2 regions of the Brevundimonas sp. EU05-FHT14B11 genome follow, and region 2 is predicted to be linked to the other one. Evidence: riboswitches for the same ligand, from Rfam matches in the RefSeq annotation. Region 2 holds a riboswitch; the other holds the start of a gene.

Region 1 (10,920 bases), on a different contig from region 2:
GGGATGAGCGGAGAGTTTGTATGCGCCCGTTTGTCATCGCCGCCGCCTTCGCCCTGGCCCTCGCGCTCCCGGCTCACGCCCAGGCCCCCCGTGCGCTCGACACGTTCGAGACCCTGACCCCGTGGAAGGCCGACGCCTCCACCGACGTGTCCTCGGCGATCTCGGCCGTCGACGGCCACGACGGCCGGGCGATGCGGCTGGACTACGACTTCAACGGCCGGTCCGGCTACGCTTTCGCGGCGCGGACGCTCGATCTGGCGGTCCCCGACAACTACGAGATCAGCTTCTGGGCGCGCGGCGAGATGCTGCCCAATACGCTGGAGATCAAATTCACCGACGCCTCGGGCGAGAACGTCCACTGGCGCCAGGTGCGGGCCTTCCAGGCCGCGAACGGCTGGACCCGCTACACGATCAAGAAGCGCCAGATCATCTGGGCCTGGGGGCCGAACCCCGACCGCACCTTCCGCGGCGCGGCGCGGATCGAGTTCGTGGTCACGGCGGGGCAGGGCGGCAAAGGCTGGCTGGAGATCGACCAACTGGAGCTGCGCGACCTGCCGCCCGAGCCGTCGGTCGCCCCGCGTCCGGTGGTGAGCGCGTCCAGCGAGGACGGCGTCAACCTGGCCGCCCGCGCGGTCGATGACGATCCGCTGACCTTCTGGCGCACCACGGGGGCCGGGGCGCAGAGCCTGACGCTGGACCTCGGCTATGAGCGGGAGTTCGGCGGCCTGACCCTGCGCTGGGCCGAGCGGATGGGGGCGTCGCGCTATCGGCTGATGGCGTCGTCGGACGGGCGCGACTGGCGCGAGCTGGCGGCGGTGAACGGCGGTGACGGCGGCGTCGACTGGCTGCGCACGCCCGAGGCCTCGGCCCGCTGGCTGCGCCTCGACCTGGAGGCGCCCCGCGACGAGAGCGGCGTCGTCGGTCAGGCGGGCGCGGGGCAGCGCCTGGGCCAGGCGGCGGCCGACGCCTATGCGCTGAACAGCCTCGAGATCGAGCCCCTGTCGTTCGGCGAGACCCCGACGACCTTCATGCTGGCCGTGGCTGGGGAGAGCCGCCGCGGCCTCTATCCGCGCGGCTTCGCGGGCGAGCAGCCCTACTGGACCCTAGTCGGCGTCGACGGCGGCGGCGAGAGCGGCCTGATGGGCGAGGACGGCGCGATTGAGCTGCGCAGGGGTGGGCAGACCGTCGAGCCGTTCGTGCTCGACAACGGTCGGCTGGTGACCTGGGCCGATGTGAACATCACCCAGAGCCTCGCGGGCGGCGACCTGCCGATCCCCTCCGTGACGTGGGAAGGCGACGGCTGGACGCTGAAGACCACGGCCTTCGCGGAGGGCGGGCGGCGTCCGCCGTCGATCTATGGCCGCTATGACCTGACCAACACCTCGGATCGCCCGCGCACCCTGACGCTGGCGCTGGCCGCGCGTCCGTTCCAGGTCAACGGGCCGAGCCAGTTCCTGACCACGCCCGGCGGCGTGGCCCCTATCGAAGGCATGACCTGGCAGACGCACGGCGTCTTGCCGCTGGTCGGCGGCGCCGCCGTCCGGCCCATCGTCGCGCCGGATCGCTATGTCGCCTCGACCTTCGACGCGGGATCGGACCCGCAGAGTCTTCTGGCTTCGGGCCGCACCAGTGGCCGGACCGTGGTGGACCCTACCGGCCTGGCCTCCGGCGCCTTCGTCTATGAGGTGACGCTGGCGCCGGGCGAGACGCGAACCTTCGGCTTCATGTCGCCGCTGACCCGGAGCCATCTGTATTTCGCCGACACCCAGGGCTCGGACGACCCCGCCGCCTTCTTCTCGGCGCGGCAGGCCGAGACCGCCGCCCAATGGCGCGAGAAGCTGGACCGGTTCGACATCACCCTGCCGCCGGCCGCCGGGCCGGTGGAGGCGGTGATGAAGGCCTCGCTGGCCCATATGCTGATGTCGCGGCAGGGGCCGATCCTGCAGCCGGGGACGCGCAGCTATAACCGCAGCTGGATCCGCGACGGGGCCATGATGGCCGAGGGGCTGAACCGGCTGGGCCACGCGGACCTGTCGGCCGACTATCTGCGCTGGTTCGCGCCGCTGGTGTTCGAGAACGGCAAGGTGCCGTGCTGCGCCGACAGCCGGGGCGCCGATCCGGTGCCCGAGAACGACAGCCACGGCGAGTTCGTCTTCCTGGCCGCCGAGGCCTATCGCTACACCGGCGACGCGACGCTGCTGCGCTCGGTCTGGCCGCAGGTGCAGGGCGCTATCCGCTACATGGACGAACTGCGCGCCTCGACCCGCACCGCCGAGTTCGAGGCGGCGGACAAGCGCCACCTCTACGGCCTGCTGCCCCCGACCATCAGCCACGAGGGCTATTCCGACCGTCCGGCCTACAGCTATTGGGACGACTTCTGGGGCCTGCGCGGCTACGGCGACGCGGTCTTCATCGCCGAGACCCTGGGGGATGCCGAAGCCGCGGCCCGCTTCCGGGCCTCGGAAGCCCAGTTCAAGGCCGACATCATGGCCTCGATCACCGCGACGGCGCGGGCGCACGGCATCGACTGGATCGCCGGGGCCGCCGACCGGGGCGATTTCGACGCCACCTCCACCACCATCGCCCTGTCGCCGGGCGGGCTGGTCGACGACCTGCCGCAGGACCTGCTGACCGGCACCTTCGACAAGTGGTGGGAGAACTTCACCGCCCGGCAGGAGAACCGCCAGGGATGGAAGGACTACACGCCCTACGAACTGCGCAATGTCGGGGCCATGGTGCGGCTGGGACGACGGGACGAGGCGCTGCGGGCGCTGGACTTCTACTTCGCCGACATGCGTCCCCGGGCGTGGAACGGCTGGGCCGAGGTGGTGGGCCGCGATGAACGCGAGCCGCGCTTCATCGGCGACATGCCGCACGCCTGGATCAGCTCGGACTACATCCGCTCGGCTCTGGACCTGCTGGTCTATGAGCGCGACAGCGACCACGCCCTGATGCTGGCCGCCGGCGTGCCGACCGCCTGGCTGGAGGGCGAAGGCGTCGGGGTCCGCGCGGTGCGCACCCCCTACGGGTCGCTGACCTATCGCCTGCGCCGGGACGGACGCGGCTTCGTGCTGACGCTGGAGCCGGGCGTGACGCCGCCGGGCGGGTTCGTCATCCCGTGGCCGAAGGGCCAGACGCCGCCGGCCGCCGTGCGGATCGACGGCCGCGCGGCGGCCTTCGCCGACGGGGAGCTGAAGATCCCCGCCGGCGCGCGCCGGGTGGAGCTGCGCTGATCAGGAGGCGGCGGGCGGGACCTCGACGACGGGCTCGGCAGCCGGAGCGGCCTCGCCCTCGCAGTAGACCATCCCCTCGACGTTGAAGTCGCCGGGCCGCCCGCCGTAGTGCTCGTACAGCACCGTCGGGCGCACCGCGGTGTGGATGATCTTGCGCTTCACCTTGCCGCCGCACAGCTCCTGCGCCCGCCGTTCCCAGTAGGCCATGGCGGTGTCAGGATCGGGCCGGATGACGCGGACGGTGTGGCCGCCGTCCGCCGTCGGCGTGTCCAGATAGCCGTAGTAGGCCTTCTCGGGGCCGCCGATCATGACGTAGCCATGATCGGTCATGCACCCGCCGGCGCCCAGGCCCGCCAGGGCGATGAGGGCCACCGTCCGGGCGACGCCGCTCATCGCGAGCGGCGCGACGGGCGGGCGGCCTCGCGGATCGCGGTCATGCGGTCCTGGTGCACGCGCGCGATGCTCATGGTGTTGCCATAGGTGGTGAAGCCCACGACCTCGGCCGGCGACGAGACGTAGGAGCCGGTGATGGTCCCGGCGCCGATGCGGCGCACGGTGCGGCCGTCGGGCAGGGTCTCGACCAGTTCATCCTGGCCGGTCAGGCTGGGCACCGCCGTCCGGTTCAGGTCCAGCAGCGTATAGCGGGCGATGAAGACGTGCGCGTTCTCGATCTCGGCGCGCAGCAGGGCGCCGTTGTCCTTGATCCATTCGCGGGCCAGGAAGATGCCGATCTCCCCCTTGGTCAGCTCGTCGTCGCGGGCCTGCTCCAGCTCCTTGTTCATGGCCTTGAAGGCGTCGGTGCCTTCCACCGGCATGGCGCCGTTCTCGTCGCGGGCGCTCTCGTGGATGGAGGCGATCAGACGCTCGCGCAGGTCCGGCGTCAGGACCGGGATCGGCAGCTGGCGCGAGTTGTAGGTGAAGGTGTTCCGATAGGTCGGGCCCGACAGTTCGGACTTCGGCGGCGACCCTTCGAAGGTATAGGGGGTCACATATGGGATCGCCGGATTCAGATAGCTGATCGTCACGATCACCTGCAGCGTGCTGGCGTCCTCGGACAGGCGGTAGTCGGCGTCGATCTCGACCGTATCGTTGAGCGGCTCGGGCGCGGTGAGCTTCTGGACGGTGGACACTTCCGAGAAGACGACGCCGGTCCCGCCCGACGCCGCGGCCATCTGCCGGCGGAATTGCTCGGCCAGCGAGGCGTTGATCTCATCAACCGGCATGACCTCGGCGATCTCGTCGGAGACCTTGCCGGCGCGCCGGGCCGGGAAGGAGTTCATGATCGCATCCATGGTCGCGGTGACCAGGGCGCCGATCAGGCCGTAGCCTGCGCCGGCGGCGGAGCTGTCCTGGGCGAACCAGGTCTTGGCGACGCCGTTGTTGTCCTCGACCACCACGATGGGGGTCGGCCCCATCGCCGCGGCCTGTTCCGCGTTCAGCGGACGCATGTTCGGCACCGGCGCTGTCGCGCAGGCGGCGAGAGACGACGCGACAAGCGCGCTGACGACAAGATTTCGCATGATACCCCCCAAGTCGTCTCCCCAGACGACACGCGGGTTAGCCTATCTTCGGGCGGGAGTGAGTCAACCGCGGCGCGTGCGGCGTGCGGACGCGCTCCCCACGATCCCTACGGCCACCGCGCCCGCCCGATCACTCGTAGTTGCTGCTGTAGCCCTGGCCGTGGGCCAGGTTGCCGAACTTGGTGGTGTCGGCGTCGAAGCTCAGCTTGACGATGCCGATGGGGCCGTGGCGCTGCTTGCCGATGACGACCTCGGCCTGGTGCTCCAGCCGGTCCATGTCCTGCTGCCACTGCAGGTGTTCCTCGGTGCCCTCCTTGGGCTCGGCCCGGCCCAGGTAATAGCTTTCGCGGTACACGAACATCACGCAGTCGGCGTCCTGCTCGATCGAGCCCGATTCCCGCAGGTCGGACAGCTGGGGTCGCTTGTCCTCGCGCTGTTCGACCTGACGCGAGAGCTGCGACAGGGCGATGATCGGCACCGACAGTTCCTTGGCCAGGGCCTTCAGACCGCCGGTGATCTCGGACACTTCCTGCACCCGGTTCTTCTGGCTGTTCTCGCCGGTGGTGATGAGCTGCAGGTAGTCGACGATGATCAGGTCCAGCCCGTGCTCCATCCGCTTCAGCCGCCGCGCGCGGGCGGCCAGCTTGGAGATGGACAGGCCGCCGGTGGCGTCGATGTAGAGCGGGCTCTCGCCGATCTCGACCGCCGCGTCGCGGATCTTGCCGAAGTCCGAGGCGTCGATTTCGCCCTTGCGCAGCTTGTCGGACGACACGCCCGAGGCGTCGGCCAGGATACGCATGGCCAGCTGCTCGGCGCTCATTTCCAGCGAGTAGAAGGCCACCACCCCGCCGTTGACCGTCTTGCGGCCCTCGGGCGTCGGCTCCCAGCGATAGGAGCGCGCCACGTTGAAGGCGATGTTGGTGGCCAGCGCCGTCTTGCCCATCGACGGACGGCCCGCGAGGATCAGCAGATCGGACGGATGCAGCCCGCCCAGCTTGGAGTCCAGGTCGTCCAGGTGGGTGGCCAGACCGGCCAGCTTGCCGTCGCGCTGATAGGCCTCGGCGGCCATCTGCACGGCGCCGGACAGGGCGTGCGAGAAGCTGACGAAGCCGGAGGACGGCTTGCCCGTCTCGGCCAGCGAATAGAGGGTCTGTTCGGCCTGTTCGATCTGCTCGTCGGCGGGCGTCTCGGGGTTCGGCGCCTCCTTGATGATCTCGCCGCCGATGCGGATCAGGTCGCGGCGCAGGGCCAGGTCGTAGACCACGCGGGCGTAGTCGGGGGCGTTGGCGCCGGGCGGGGCGCGGTCGACCAGATCGGCCAGGTAGCGCAGGCCGCCGAACTCCTGGAAGGCCGGGTCCTGCTTGAACCGCTCCATCAGGATGGTGGGCTCGGCCAGCATGCCCTGACGGATGTGGTCCTCGATCGCCTCGTAGAGCCGCTGGTGGAAGGGCTCGTAGAAATGGCTGCCCCGCAGCCGGTCGCTCAGCCGCTCGAACACCCCGTTGTCGAACATCAGGGAGCCGAGCAGCGCCTGCTCCGCCTCAAGGTTGTGCGGCAGCGAGCTGATGGACCCGGAATCCATCGACGGAAAGGCGGCGGGAGCGAAGGCGTTCATCGTCATGCTCATGCCCTTACCAGGGCGATGCGTCATGCTTGGACGCACCCGTGGTCGGGGACAGATGACGAGGCGCTGTGGGCAGTCCGGAATTCCGTAACCGGATCAGTTAACGGCTTGGAGCCTGATCGGTTGAGGTGGAATCGCTTCGCGATTTCACCGACGCCGTGAATCAGGCTCCAGAATTATGCTGGAGCGAAATCTGAGCCGAGTTGGACGGCGTCCAACTCAACCGATTTCGCTCTAGCCCGGGCAGGGATAGCGCGACCCCATCCACGACCGGATGCCGTCCGTGACGCTCATGCGCTGGCGGCGGGCCTGGGGGATCGCGTTCAGGTGGGCCAGCAGTTGGCGGACGTTCAGGTTGATCTGCTCGGGCGGGCAGGCGGGCGGCGTCCGGCCGGCGGCGCGGGCCGTCTCGATCTCGGTCCCGACGGTGCGGAACGCCCGTTCGGCCTCGCCCTTCAGGCGGTGGGCGTCGGGCCGCAGCATGGCCGTGGGATTGAGCGGGATGCGGTTGGCGCGCGTGACGAAGTCGTCCAGCGTCATGCCGGACTGGGCCGACGCCGACCCCACGAAGAGACAGGCGGCCAGAACCGCCGTCAGAACCGCACGCATGACCCGCTCCCTCAGAACGGCTCAGCTTGTCGGCGGATTTTATGGCGAAACAACGGTCGATGGCGCGGACGGCGAACCGTCCGCGCCGCCGCCGTCACCAGTTCAGGGCGACGCGGGCGTAGACGAAGCGCCCGTTGAAGCCGAACGGCGAGAAGTTGGAGAAGGGGAAGGCCCCCGAGGTGTTGTTCGCCGGCAGGATCTGTTCGGCGTACTCATCGAAGGCGTTGTCGGCGCCGACGGCCAGGGTGACCCGGTCGGTCAGGCTGTAACGGGCCTCCAGATCGACGACGAGGGATTCGCCCAGCTGCAGGTCGGTCGCCGCCGTCGCGCCGGGGGCCAGCACGTCGCCGAAGCCGGTGACGCGGATCGTCCCGCCGAACTTGTCCTTGCTCCAGTCGGTCTGGGCCACGACCTTCCACGGCGGCGTGCCTTCCTCGAACCGCAGGGTGGCCTGGCGCGCGAACAGGGAGACGGGCGTGGGCAGGATGCCCGAGGCCGTGGTCGGGGTCTTGGTCACCTTGAAGTCGTTGACGTTGGCCGCCAGCGTGAAGTCCAGCCGGCCGAAGCCCTCGTCGATCCGGTAGCGCGCCACCACGTCCAGGCCGGTCGTCTCGGTGTTCACCCCGTTGATGAAGAAGCGGGCGGCGGAGGCGCCGTAGGGCTGCAGCAGGTCGAAGATGGCCCGGGCGTTGGTGCCGACCGCCGCCGTGGCGCTGCCGGTCAGGGTCTCCGACAGGACGATGCGGTCATCCACGTCGATGCGGTAGGCGTCGGCCGTCAGTTCGAACGCGCCCTTCCGGTAGACGACGCCCAGCGAATAGTTGGTCGAGGTCTCGGCCTCCAGCGGCGTGCCGCCCAGCGCCAATCCCACCGGGCTCACCGACGGGAAGGTGCCGGTCTCGTACGGGACGTTGGAGATGTAGAGGATGGCCGTCTGGGTGAAGTACTGCTGCTGCAGGCTGGGCGCCCGGAAGCCGGTCGAGACCGCGCCGCGGACGGCGAAGCTTGGTGTGAAGTCGTAGCGCGCCGCCAGCTTGCCCGAGACGTTGTCGCCGAAGTCGGAATAGTCCTCGTACCGGGCGGCTGCCGAGACGGTGAAATTCTCGAACACCTCGCCTTCCAGGTCGATGTAGACGCCGACGTTGTGCCGGTCCTCGTCCACCTCGTTGGCGGGGGTGAAGCCGGTGAAGCCGCGCGAGCCCCAGCTCAGATCCGTGCCGCCGATGTTGAGGAAGGTCCCGCGCTGGTAGGAGCCCGGCTCGCCCGCGCCGATCTGATAGCTTTCCTGGCGCGCCTCCAGGCCGAAGGCGACGTTCAGCGGGCCGTACAGCCCCACCTCGTACTGGCGCGCGGCGTCGATGCCGAGCACCAGCTGGTCATAGGTCAGGGAGCCCGCGTCGAAGCTCGTGGGCGAGGTCGGCCCCAGCGACGGGTTCAGGGTGTTCTCGACCCCGAACTCGATCTCGTTGCGGCCGTAGCCCACGTTGATGTCCACGTCGAAGCCGCCGGCCTGGCCGCGCACGCCGGCGGCGGCGGTCCAGTCGGTGCTGTCGGTCAGGATGTAGGGCAGGTAGCCGTCCGGATAGATCCGGCCCGGCCCCGGATAGGCGGGGTTCTGGGCGTTGTCGTCGGGCGTGCGGTAGAAGGCGGCGGCCGAGGCGTCGCGCGTCTGGTAGCCCGCCCAGCCGTAGGCCTCCCAGCCCGCCGCCAGCGGCTTGCCGGCGTTCAGATAGATGGCCAGGTCCTCGGACTCCGGATCGCCCTGGCCGCCGCGAACGCGGGCCGGGGCGTAGCGCGGGTCGATGTCGCTGCGGTTGGTGCGTTCGCGGTCGCGATACTCGATCGAGGCGGTGATGAAGCCGTCCGAGCCCAGGCCGAAGCCCTGCCAGCCCGAAACGGTCAGGCTCTCGCCGTCCGAGATGTCGTCGTTCCGGCCGTAGTAGCCGCTGTAGTCGGTCAGATAGCTTCCGTAGGTGACGGTCGCGCCGCCGCCGCTGGAGGCTTCCCGCAGACGCAGGTTCAGGACCCCGGCGATGGCGTCGGATCCATACTGGGCCGCGGCGCCGTCGCGCAGCACCTCGATCCGCTCGATGGCGGAACTGGGGATGGCGTTCAGGTCGACGGCGGCCGAACCCCGGCCCACCGAGCCGTTGGTGTTGACCAGGGCGGTGGCGTGCCGGCGGACGCCGTTGACCAGCACCAGGGTCTGGTCCGGCCCCTGGCCCCGCAGGGTGGCGGGCCGGATGGAGTCGGTGCCGTCCGTGGCGGACGGGCGGGGGAAGTTCAGCGCCGGGACGCTGGCCGACAGCTGGGTCGCCAGTTCGGTCGAGCCGCGCTGCTGCAGGGTCTCGGCGGTGACGACGTCCACCGGCGCGACGGTGTCCAGGCGCGAGCGGCCGACCACCCGGGTGCCGGTGACGACGACGTCGTCGATCTGGGTGGCTTCGGTCTGCGGCGGCGAACTCTGGGGAGCGGTCTGGGAAGCAGTCTGGGCTTGGGCGGCCCCCGCCAGCAGGGCGGTGGCCGAGGCGGCGGCGAACAGGGTCAGGCGGAAACGGGGGGAGGGGGTCATGGGAGGCTCTCTTCTCGATGAGGCGCAGGTCTCCGGTCAGCGTCGCGCGCAGCGATCGCCGGGGGTCCGGGCTTGCGTTCTGGGTGTTCAGGTCCGGTGTGAAACCGGGTGGTCAGCCGATTACAGCGAACGGCGACATCGCATCGGACCCGCGCAGCGCATGAGGTCGCGCGGCGCAACGAGGCCGGGGGCGTGGACGGTCGGGAGGTGAGCCTGGAAGGCGCGCATGATCGTCTCCTGCTCTGTCGGGAACGCCTGCGGTGACAGATGGAGGGAGTCCGGCTGTGGCCGGGCTCTCATCTGCCGTGACCCGGGGAGGGGTCCCGAAGGAGTTGGCACCTTACGGAGGTCCGCAGGTTGCCCCGACGTCAAAGGGCCTATCCCTCAGCCGGTCTCGATGAGCAGATGCGATATTGCGATGCGTCATAAATGCGTCAAGCGGCGGCCGGAAAAAAGTTCGGCGACACAGAGTTTCCCCTACGCCGCCGTGTCTTTTTGGCACTCGAGGCCGCGCTTCCTCTGTTTCCGGGTTTTTCTGACGCCGGCCGCGACCACCGAGAGTTGCGTTTGTCCGGAGACTTGGCGACCCTCGGCGCTCTCACCCGCCCGGGGCTCATCGCCATGCATCGCCTCATCGCCTACCGGAACTTCCTTCGCGAGGATCGTCCCGAGGCGATGATCGCGGCGCTCGAGGCCTTGCCGAAAGAGCAGCGTCGCGAGCTGGGTTATGAACTGCTGGAGGTCGATCGCGCCTGGGCGCCCCGTGGCGGCGAACCGGGCGCCGGCTTTCTCGAAGCGTCGCGCACCTTCTCCGGCGAATATCAGTCCTACGCGGACTACGACAAGCTGGATCCGACCTTCATCAGAAGGCTGCTGCTGTACCACAAGACAGTGGACGTCACGATCCGGACCTACGATCCGAACCAACATCGGGAAGATGAGCACAACTATTCCGGCCTGGACTGGGAGCTGCGCCAGCTTTTGGGCATGCAACCCTTGTTCGACGCTGATCTGATCAATGTAATTCCCTATTCGAAGGCTCTGGAATTATCCGCCGGTTACGCGTTTGACGGCGATGCCTTCGCCTTCGCCTACTATCCGCATCAGGATGGATTCGAAGACACTCAGACAGGGAAAGATTGGTACGATCAGGACCTCATAGACACCGTCCAAAGGTATGATCCATTCGCCAAGAGACCCCTCGGTATCGGGCTTCTCGATATGAACGAGAACGCCGTCGAGGACTTCCGGTACTATTTCCCGATCAACAACGTGAACATCGACCTCTGCATCGCCGGGGAAGCCGGGACGGAGCTGGTCTGCACCCACCCCGCCATGGTCGACTATCTGGCTCTGAAGTTC
Region 2 (10,920 bases):
CTCGGCTTCCAGCGGAGAGGCGGCCAGGACGGCGTCCAGCGCGGCCGACAGATCGGTCAGCAGGTCTTCCGGATGCTCCAGCCCGATCGACAGGCGCAGCAGGCCGTCGGTGATGCCCGCCGTCAGGCGCGCTTCCGGCGTCATGGCCGCGTGGGTCATCAGGGTCGGGTGGGCGATCAGGCTTTCGACCCCGCCCAGCGACTCCGCCAGGGTGAAGACCTCCAGCTGGTCGACGAAGGTCCGCACCGCGTCCAGGTCGGCCAGCTCGAAGCTCAGCATGGCGCCGAAGCCCTTCTGCTGGCGCGAGGCGATCTCATGGCCCGGGTGGCTCTTCAGGCCCGGATAGTTGACGGTCTTCACCGCCGGATGGGCTTCCAGCCATTCGGCGACGCGGCCCGCCGTGGCCTGCTGGCGCTCGACCCGGGCGAACAGGGTGCGCACGCCGCGCAGGGTCAGATAGGCGTCGAAGGGCGAGCCGGTCACGCCCAGGCAGTTGGCCCACCAAGTCAGCTGCTCCAGATCGGCCTGGTCCTTGGCCACCACGCAGCCGCCGACCACGTCGGAGTGGCCGTTGATGTATTTGGTGGTCGAGTGGATCACGAGGTCGGCGCCCAGGGCGATGGGGTTCTGTAGGGCCGGCGACAGGAAGGTGTTGTCCACCGCCGCCTTGCAGCCGACGGCGTGGGCGCGGGCGCAGATGTCGGCCACGTCGACCACGCGCATCAGCGGGTTCGAGGGCGTCTCGATCAGGATCAGCTTGGGGTTCAGGGCGAAGGCGGCGTCCAGCGCCTCGCGGTCGTTCTGGTCGACGAACTGGACGTCGAAATGGTTGCGGCGCGCCCGGGCGCACAGCAGGCGATGGGTGCCGCCATAGAGGTCGTGCGGGGCCAGCAGCAGGTCGCCGGGCTCCAGCGAGAACAGGGCCAGGTCCACCGCGGCCATGCCGGTCGCGGTCACCACCGCGCCTGCGCCGCCTTCCAGTTTCGCCAGGGTCTCGCCCAGCACGTCCCGGGTCGGATTGCCCGAGCGCGTGTAGTCGTACTTCCGTTTCCCATCGAGCCCGTCGAAGCTGTAGTTCGAGGACAGGTACAACGGCGGCATCACCGCCCCGTGCGCCGGATCGTTGTTCACGCCGTGCCGGGCGGCGGTCGTACAGGGGTGGGCTTCACTGGAACAGGTCATGCGGCGATCTCGCGGGGCTGGCGGGCGTACAGGGGGGAGAGGGCGTCGTGGAGCGTGCGGCCGACCAGCTCGCGCTCCTTCAGGAAGGCGTCGTGGCCGAAGATGGAGCCGGCCTCGCCGAAGCGGCGCAGGGCGGGGGCGCGGCCGGCCAGGTCGCGCAGGTCCTCGATCGGCACCAGGCGGTCGCTGGTGAAGCCGAGCAGGGTCAGGGGGCAGGTCACCGCCTCGGGCGCGACCGCGTGGCGGTCCAGCGAGTCCGACAGCGAGATCCAGCGGTCGGCGCTGGTGGCTTCGGCGTAGTCGGCGCCGCGGGCGATCAGATAGTCGCAGACGGGGTAGGGGCCGCCGGCCTGCGCCGGGGCCGTTCCGGCGAAGCGCCAGTCGAACTCGTCGGCGGTGCGATAGGTGGTCATGGCCAGCTCGCGGGCCAGTGAAACGCCCTCCGCCTCGCGGCCGCAGTCGCGGGCGAAGGCCAGCACGCGGCGCTGCACTCCGCGCCAGGCGGTGGCGGCGGGATGGGCGCGGTGGGCGGCGGAGATGACCACCAGCTCGCCGATCCGCTCGGGGAAGTCCGCCGCGAAGGCCAGTCCGATGCAGCCGCCGTAAGAGGCGCCGACGAAGGCGTCGATGCGCGGCTCCTCCAGCGCGTCCAGCAGCAGGACCAGCAGGCGGGCCTGATCGGCGGTGGTGATGGTGACGCCCGGATCGGTCTTGCCGGGCAGCAGGTCGAAGGCCAGCACGCGGGCGCGGTCCAGGTCGATGGGGCCGCCGTGACGGACGGCCCACGACCACCAGTTGGCGGCGAAGCGGCCGCTGGAGATGCCGCCGGCGACCACCACCAGCGGGCCCTCGGTGGGGCCGTGCAGGCGTCCCGTCAGGGTGTCCGCCGCCAGACGCTCGCCCGAGGCCAGCCGGAAGTCGGCCGGAATCACGGCCGTCACGTCACGGCCGGGAGCCTCGTCGATGATCCATTCGGTGGACGCCACTGTCCGCTCCGGTTCCGCTCAGCGAAACCGATGGGGCGAACCAACACCTGTGACGAAAGACCCGTGAAGTCCGTCGGACCCGCAAGGGTCCTGTCGCTTCACTCATCTCTCGCGGCTTCCGAAGAGGCCTCGCAGGAGTTGGCACCTTTCCAAGGATCGGGTGGATCCTGGGTAGGTTGCCCCGGCGTCAAAGGGCCTATCCCTCAGCCGGTCTTGATGAGTGTCCTTACGGTGAAGAACGCGGCCGCTGTCGTCAATCCCCCAAAATTGCTGCGACTGCGAATTGCCAAGCGTGGCCGCAGCGTGGGTAATTTCGTCCCTTATCATCATTATTGAAGCATCGGTAATGCTGATGTTGGATTCAGGTGCGCTACAGACGCAACAAATTTCCCTGAATCTTCCTCCGCCCACTTGCGTATCTCGCAAGTGCGGTAAACAGTTCGCAAATGCGTAACGGCGTCCTTTTGGGGGATTGAGATGACTCGACTTCGCAACGGCCTGGCTCTTGGGCTCGGCCTTTTGACCATGGTGATCGCGACGGGGGCCCAGGCGGCGCCCGCGCTTCTGGGGCACCAGGTTCCACTGGAACTGGACGGCGCCGGCACGGCCTGGCTGTCCACCTCGACGGCCCTCGTCCTGCTCATGACCCTGCCGGGTCTGGCGCTCTTCTACGGCGGCATGGTGCGCCGCAAGAACGTGATCGCGACCATCACCCAGTCCGTCGGCGTCTTCGCCGTGGCGACCCTGGTGTGGTTCATCGCCGGCTATTCCATCGCCTTCGGCAAGGCGGGCGGCCTGGGCGGCTATCCGGCCGACACCGTCAACCAGTTCGTCGGCGGCTTCGAGGCCGTCTTCCTGAACGGCGTGGGCATGGAGACGGCGCACAGCCTGCTGCCGGGCATTCCCGAGTTCGTCTTCCTGTCCTTCCAGCTGACCTTCGCCATCATCACCCCGGCCCTGGTCACCGGCGCCTTCGCCGAACGGCTGAAGTACACCGGTCTGCTGCTGTTCACGGCGCTCTGGTCGCTGTTGGTCTATGCGCCCATCGCCCACTGGGTGTGGGGCGGCGGCTTCCTCGGCTCGGCCGGGGTGCTGGACTTCGCCGGCGGCGCGGTGGTGCACGTCAACTCCGGCGTGGCCGGTCTGGTCTGCGCCCTCTTCCTCGGCGCCCGCAAAGGCTACGGCAAGGAGCCGATCGTGGCGCACAATCCGGTGCTGACCATGATCGGCGCCTCCCTGCTGCTGGTCGGCTGGATCGGCTTCAACGCCGGTTCGGCGGGCGGCGCCAACGCCCTGGCGGGCGTGGCCCTGATCAACACCATCCTGGCCGCCGCGGCCGCCTCCATCACCTGGAAGATCGTCGAGGTCATCGAGAAGAAGAAGGCGTCGCTGATCGGCGTGCTGTCCGGCATCGTCGCCGGCCTGGTCGCCATCACCCCGGCCGCCGGCTTCGTGGATCCCAAGGGCGCCGTCCTGATCGGCCTGATCGCCGGTCCGGTCTGCTACGCTTCCTCGGTCTGGATCAAGAAGCTGCTCCGCTACGACGACAGCCTGGACGCCTTCGGCATCCACGGCGCGGGCGGTCTGGCCGGGGCCCTGCTGACCGGCGTGTTCGCCTCCACCGCGATCAACAGCCTGTCGGACGGCGCCAATGTCATGACCCAGCTGATCGGCCTGGGCTGGACCATCGCCTACAGCGCGGTGGGCACCCTGGTCGTCCTGATCATCTGCAAGTTCACCACCGGCCTGCGCGTCAGCCCGGCGGCGGAAGAAGAAGGGCTGGACACCCACCTCCACGGCGAGGCGCTGGAGTCCGTCTGATCCCGTGAGACCCGGCGCGGGCTCTCTCCCCGCGCCGGGCCGCCAGTAAGCGTTCGCGTGCCGACATCGAGAACATTGGGGATACGACTATGAAACTCGCCTTCGCTAGCGCGGCCGTCGCGGCCGCCCTGTTCGCCACCGCCGGCGCCGCCCAGGCCCAGACGCCCGAGGTGGCCTGGAACGTGGCGGTGACCTCCGACTATGTCTTCCGCGGCTTCAGCCAGTCCGACGAGCATCCGGCGCTGCAGGGCGGCGTCGACGTGACCTTCGCCTCCGGCTTCTACGCCGGGGCTTGGGCCTCCAACATCGACTTCGGCGACGACACCGACGCCGAGGTCGACGTCTACGCCGGCTATCGCACCGAGGCGGCCGGGTTCGCCGTCGACGTCGGAGTGATTGGCTATCTCTACGCCGGCGCCGGCCGCGACAACGCCTACGACTATCTGGAGGTCAAGGCCGCCGCCTCGCGGGCTGTCGGTCCGGTGACCCTGGGCGCCGCCGTCTACTTCTCGCCGGACTTCTTCGGCGTGGACGAGGAGGCCACCTATGTCGAGGCCAACGCCAGCTTCACTCCGGCGCCCAAATGGACCGTCAGCGGCGCGGTCGGCTACCAGGCGCTGGACGTGAGCGACGACTACACGACGTGGAACGCCGGGGTGGCCTACGCCATCACGGACAAGATCATCCTCGACGGCCGCTACCACGGCGCAGACGTCGACACGCCGCTGGCGGACGATCGCGCCGTCGCGACGATCAAATTCCTCTTCTAGACCTCCGGACGCCCCTCCCGTCCGACCGCGACCGGCAAGGTCTTGCCTTCTTGGCAGGCGTTGCCGGTTTGTCTTTTCCTGAAGCTCATCATTTCGCGCACAATCCGGATGGAAATTGCGCGCCCTTTCCAAAGACCCTACAACTTGTGCAGTTGCGAAGAGGGCTTGCCTTGGCGTCCGTGAATCAGACTTTCGTTGTCGTCCCCAGGACAGGACCGGCCAAGACGCCGGCCGCTGACCGCGTGCAGGATCACGCCGAAATCTACGCCAATTTCGCCCCCGAGGCCGGCAAGGGCCAGGCCGGCCGCTGCGCCCAGTGCGGCGTGCCCTTCTGCCAGTCCGGCTGTCCGCTGCAGAACAACATTCCCGACTGGCTGAGGCTGGCCGCCGAGGGCCGTGCGGAGGAAGCCTGGCGTCTGTCCGAGGCCACCTCGACTCTGCCCGAGATCTGCGGCCGCATCTGTCCGCAGGACCGGCTGTGCGAAGGCTCCTGCACGCTGGAACAGTCGGGCTGGGAGACGGTCACCATCGGCTCGGTCGAGCGTTGGCTGGGCGACATGGCGTTCGAGAACGGCTGGGTCGATCCGATCCGCCCGCGCGCGGAGAAGGGCCAGTCAGTCGGCATCGTCGGCGCGGGCCCCGCGGGCATGGCGGCGGCGGACCGGCTGCGCTCGGCGGGCTATGCGGTCACCGTCTATGACCGGCACGACCGCGCGGGCGGCCTGCTGACCTACGGCATCCCCGGTTTCAAGCTGGAGAAGCATGTCGTCGGGCGTCGGGTGGACCGCCTGATCGACGGCGGTGTCGAGTTCCGGCTGGGCGTCGATGTCGGCGGGACCCTGCCCTTCGCCGAGGTGCGCGCCGCCCACGATGCGGTGCTGGTGGCGACCGGCGTCTATCAGGCGCGTCGGCTGACGGCGCCGGGCTGCGGCTCCGACGGCGTGGTGGCGGCGCTCGACTATCTGATCGCCTCGAACCGCAAAGGCTTCGGCGACGCCGTGCCCGCCTTCGACGACGGCCCGCTGAACGCGGCGGGCAAGAAGGTGGTCGTCATCGGCGGCGGCGACACCGCCATGGACTGCGTCCGCACCGCCGTCCGCCAGGGGGCGACCTCGGTCACCTGCCTGTACCGCCGCGACCGCGAGAACATGCCGGGCAGCGCGCGCGAGACCCAGAACGCCGAGGAGGAGGGCGTGGTCTTCGAATGGCTGGCCGCCCCCCGCGCCGTGCTGGGCGGCGCCTCGGGCGTCACCGGCGTGCGCGCCCAGCGCATGGCGCTGGCGGCCCAGTCCGCCGACGGCCGCTGGTCGGTCGAGCCGGTCCCGGGCGGAGAGTTCGACCTGCCCGCCGACCTGGTGATCGAGGCGCTGGGCTTCGAGCCCGAGGACATGCCGGCCCTGTTCCAGGAACCCGATCTGGCCCTGACGGACTGGCGCACCATCCGCACGGCGGGCCACACCAAGGCGACGACGCTGGAGGGGGTGTTCGCCGCCGGTGACATCGTGCGCGGCGCCTCGCTGGTCGTCTGGGCCGTTCGCGACGGTCAGGATGCGGCCGCTGAAATCGATACCTGGCTGTCCTCGCGCCGGAGGGCTGCTGCGTGACCTTTGATCCCGTTCAATATGAAGCCGATCGGCAAAAGCTGGTCGACGCCCACGCCTACGATCCCGCGTCCGAGCGCGACGCCTGCGGCGTCGGCCTGGTCGCCGCCATCGACGGCCAGCCGCGCCGCGAGGTCGTCGATCTGGCGCTGAAGGCCCTGTCGGCCATCTGGCACCGGGGCGCCGTGGACGCCGACGGCAAGTCCGGCGACGGCGCGGGCATCCTGATCGGCCTGCCGCGCGCCTTCTTCGAGGCCCAGGTGCGCGACGCCGGGCATGAGCCGCGTCCCGGCCCCATCGCCGTCGGCATGGTCTTCCTGCCGCGCGTCGATCTGGGCGCCCAGGAGCAGGCCCGCACCATCGTCGAGCGCGAGGTCATGGCCGCCGGCTTCTGGCTGTACGGCTGGCGTCAGGTGCCGCACCGCGCCGAAGTGCTGGGCCAGCGCGCCGCCGCCACCCGGCCCGAGATCGAACAGATCATGCTCAGCGCCCCCGACGGGCTGGAGGGCGAGGATCTGGAACGCGCCCTCTACCTGCTGCGCCGCCGCATCGAGGCGCGCGCCACGGCGGCGGGGCTGCAGCATTTCTACGTCTGCTCCCTGTCGGCGCGGTCGGTGATCTACAAGGGGATGATGCTGGCCGAGGCGCTGGGGGACTTCTACCCCGACCTGACCGATCCCCGGGTCGAGGCCAATGTCGCCCTGTTCCACCAGCGCTATTCGACCAACACCTTCCCCGAATGGCGGCTGGCCCAGCCGTTCCGGATGCTGGCCCACAACGGCGAGATCAACACCCTGCGCGGCAACGCCAACTGGATGCGCAGCCACGAGATCCGCATGACCGCCGAAGCCTTCGGGGCCGACGACGCGACTGTGAAGCCCGTCATCCAGGCCGGCGGCTCCGACTCCGCCGCGCTCGATAATGTCTTCGAGGTGCTGGTCCGCGCCGGCCGTCCCGCGCCCATGGTCAAGGCCCTGCTGATCCCCGAGGCGCCGATCGAGGGCGTGATCTCGGACGATCACCGCGCCCTCTACGCCTACTGCAACTCGGTCATGGAGCCGTGGGACGGCCCGGCGGCGATCTGCGCCACCGACGGCCGCTGGGTGGTGGCGGGCAAGGACCGCAACGGCCTGCGTCCCCTGCGCGTCGCCGAGACCGTGGACGGCCTGCTGATCTGCGGCTCCGAGGCGGGCATGACCGGCGTGCCGGACGAGCGGATCGCGCGCCGCCTGCACATCGGCGGCGGCCGCATGATCGCCGTCGATCTGGAAGCGGGCCAGCTCTACGACGAGACCCAGACCATCGACCGTCTGGCGGCCCAGCACCCCTACCGCGAATGGCTGGCCAACATGGTCGAGCTGGAGCCCGAGGTCGGCCCCGGCCCGGAGCCGCGCAAGCTGTCGGGCGAGGCGCTGACCCGCTTCCAGGCCGCTGTCGGCTGGACCCAGGAAGACATCGAATCCCTGCTCGACCCCATGGCGGGCGAGGGCAAGGAGGCGGTCGGCTCCATGGGCGACGACGCCCCGCCGGCGGTGCTGTCGGAACAGTCGCGGCCCTTCGCCCACTACTTCCGCCAAGCCTTCGCCCAGGTCACCAACCCGCCCATCGACTCCCTGCGCGAGGCGGGCGCGATGAGCCTGCGGACCCGGTTCAAGAACCTGGGCAACATCCTCGCCCAGGACGAGACCCAGACGAAGGTCTTCGTGCTGGACAGCCCGGTCCTGACCAACGGCATGTACGAGCGGATGCTCGATGTCGTCGGCGCCGGCGCGACCACGGTGATCGACTGCACCTTCGCCGCGCCGCCCGAGGACGACCGCGCGGGCCTGGCTCTGCAGGGCGCGCTGGACCGCATCCGCGACGAGGCGGTGGCGGCGGCCCGGGGCGGGGCGGGCCTGATCGTCCTGACCGATGAGCGGGCGGGCGAGGACCGGCCGCTGATCCCGATGATCCTGGCCACGGCGGCGGTGCATGGCCGTCTGGTCGACGAGGGGCTGCGTACCTTCTGCTCGCTGGTCGTGCGCTCGGCCGAGGCCATCGACGCCCACGCCTTCGCCGTCCTGGTCGGCTGCGGCGCCACGGCGGTCAACGCCTGGCTGGCGCAGGAGACCTTCCTGGAGCGGCTGGAAGGCGGGCGCTATCCCGGCCTGACGCTGCGCGACGCCTGCCTGAACCACAAGGCCGCCGTCGAGGCGGGCCTGATGAAGATCCTGGCCAAGAAGGGCATCTCGGTCATTTCGGCCTATCGCGGCGCCTGCGAGTTCGAGGCCCTGGGCCTGTCGCGCGCCCTGGTGGCCGAGTTCTTCCCCGGCATGACCTCGCGCATCTCGGGCGTGGGTCTGGCGGGTATCGAGCAGTCGTCGGTGGCCAAGGCCCAGCGCGGCTTCTCCGCTGATAAGGCCCGCCTGCGCATCGGCGGCGCTCACCGCATTCGGGCAGGGGAGGAGACCCACGCCTGGGACGCCGAGATGATCCACCGCCTGCAGGACGCCACCACGCGCGGCGACTACAAGCGCTTCAAGGCCTACAGCCGCCGGGCGCGCGACCTGCCCGCCACGGCCCTGCGCGACCTGCTGGACTTCCGCGAGGCCCTGCCGATCCCGGTCGAGGAGGTCGAAAGCGTCAACGAGATCCGCAAGCGGTTCGTCACTCCCGGCATGTCCCTGGGCGCCCTCAGCCCCGAGGCGCACGAGACGCTGAACATCGCCATGAACCGCATCGGCGCGCGCTCGGTCTCGGGCGAGGGCGGCGAGGATCCGGAGCGCTACCGCCCGCGTCCCAACGGCGACAACCCCAACTCGGCGGTCAAGCAGATCGCCTCGGGCCGCTTCGGCGTCACCGCCGAATACCTGAACCAGTGCCGCGAGATCGAGATCAAGGTGGCCCAGGGCGCCAAGCCCGGCGAGGGCGGCCAGCTGCCCGGCTTCAAGGTCACCGAATTCATCGCCCGCATGCGTCACTCGACGCCGGGCGTGGGCCTGATCTCGCCGCCGCCGCACCACGACATCTATTCGATCGAGGACCTGGCCCAGCTCATCTACGATCTGAAGCAGATCAATCCGGTCGCGCGGGTGACGGTCAAGCTGGTGGCCTCGTCCGGCATCGGGGCGGTCGCCGCCGGCGTCGCCAAGGCCAAGGCGGACATCATCCTGGTCGCCGGCCACAACGGCGGCACCGGCGCCTCGGCCATGGGCTCGATCAAGCACGCGGGCATGCCGTGGGAATTGGGCCTGTCCGAGGCGCATCAGGTGCTCAGCCTGAACGGCCTGCGCGGCCACGTCCGTCTGCGCACCGACGGCGGCATCAAGACCGGCCGCGACGTCGTCGTCGCCGCCATGCTGGGCGCCGAGGAGTTCGGCATCGGCACGGCGTCGCTGATCGCCGTCGGCTGCCTGATGGTGCGCCAGTGCCATTCCAACACCTGCCCGGTCGGCGTCTGCGTCCAGGACGAGCGGCTGCGCGCCATGTTCACCGGCACGGCGGACAAGGTCGTGAACCTGTTCAGCTTCATCGCCGAGGAGACGCGCGAGATCCTGGCCTCGCTGGGCCTGCGCTCGCTGGACGAGGCGGTGGGCCGCACCGACCTGCTGCGTCAGGTGTCGCGCGGCGGGGCCCAGCTGGATGACCTGGACCTCAACCCCCTGCTGGTGCGGGTGGGCGAGGGCGATCAGCGCATGCCCGTCGACGCCCCGCGCAATCCGGTGCCGGACGCGCTGGACGCCCGTATCGTGCTGGACGCCGAGCCTTTCCTGGCGCGGCGCGAGAAGATGCAGTTGACCTATTCGGTGGCCAACACCCAGCGCACCATCGGCACGCGCATCTCGTCCCACATCGTACGCAAATACGGCTCGGAGCTGCCGGACGGCCACCTGACCCTGAACCTGCGCGGCGCCGCCGGGCAGTCGCTGGCGGCTTGGGGCATGAAGGGGCTGCGCATCATCCTGGACGGCGAGGCCAACGACTATGTCGGCAAGGGCCTGTCGGGCGCGGAGATCATCGTCCGGCCCCCGTCATGGGCGGCGGGCGCGGCGGTCATCGGCAACACCTGCCTGTACGGCGCGACCAGCGGCAAGCTGTTCGCGGCGGGCGCGGCGGGCGAGCGTTTCGCGGTCCGCAACTCCGGCGCCACGGCCGTCGTCGAGGGCGTCGGGGCCCACGGCTGCGAATATATGACCGGCGGCGCCGTCGTCGTGCTGGGCTCGACCGGCTGGAATTTCGGCGCCGGCATGAGCGGCGGCGAGGCCTTCATCCACGACCCGGAAGGCACGGCCCATCAGCGCCTCAGCGGCGTCTCGGTCGTCACCGGCGCGGTCATGGGCGACGCCAGCCGGCGCCTGCATGAGCTCGTCACCCGCCACGCCGTCGAGACCGGCTCCCCGCTGGCCCGCCGCCTGCTGGAGACCTGGCCGGTCGCGGTCACCCATTTCCGTCATGTGCTGCCGAGGGAAGAGGCGTCGGCGGCGAAGGCGAAGCGGGCCTAGCGGGCCGTCAGCAGCCCGCCGACCCAAATCTTCAGCGCTTCGTCGTCCGCCATCGGGCCGGGATAGGGGGTGTCGGGCG

Evidence for each region. Region 2 has a riboswitch for S-adenosylmethionine ahead of metX (homoserine O-succinyltransferase MetX). Riboswitches for the same ligand answer to the same signal wherever they lie in the genome.
Region 1: linked by a shared signal. The riboswitch ahead of AC3WRV_RS08085 (TonB-dependent receptor plug domain-containing protein) and the one ahead of metX (homoserine O-succinyltransferase MetX) in region 2 are both predicted to bind S-adenosylmethionine.

The regions. Positions count from the first base shown of each region.
Region 1 covers NZ_JBYTCY010000002.1:124,469-135,388, forward strand. Annotated here, with positions in the region: gene AC3WRV_RS08060 (discoidin domain-containing protein) at 21-3,233, shown strand; gene AC3WRV_RS08065 (hypothetical protein) at 3,234-3,626, opposite strand; gene AC3WRV_RS08070 (hypothetical protein) at 3,623-4,753, opposite strand; gene AC3WRV_RS08075 (replicative DNA helicase) at 4,884-6,368, opposite strand; gene AC3WRV_RS08080 (hypothetical protein) at 6,612-6,986, opposite strand; gene AC3WRV_RS08085 (TonB-dependent receptor plug domain-containing protein) at 7,081-9,558, opposite strand; SAM riboswitch class I at 9,852-9,962, opposite strand; gene AC3WRV_RS08090 (hypothetical protein) at 9,988-10,920, shown strand, end outside.
Region 2 covers NZ_JBYTCY010000001.1:919,779-930,698, forward strand. Annotated here, with positions in the region: gene metB (cystathionine gamma-synthase) at 1-1,182, opposite strand, end outside; gene metX (homoserine O-succinyltransferase MetX) at 1,179-2,168, opposite strand; SAM riboswitch class I at 2,268-2,391, opposite strand; gene AC3WRV_RS04615 (ammonium transporter) at 2,646-3,989, shown strand; gene AC3WRV_RS04620 (TorF family putative porin) at 4,079-4,759, shown strand; gene AC3WRV_RS04625 (NAD(P)-dependent oxidoreductase) at 4,930-6,363, shown strand; gene gltB (glutamate synthase large subunit) at 6,360-10,841, shown strand; gene AC3WRV_RS04635 (S41 family peptidase) at 10,838-10,920, opposite strand, start outside.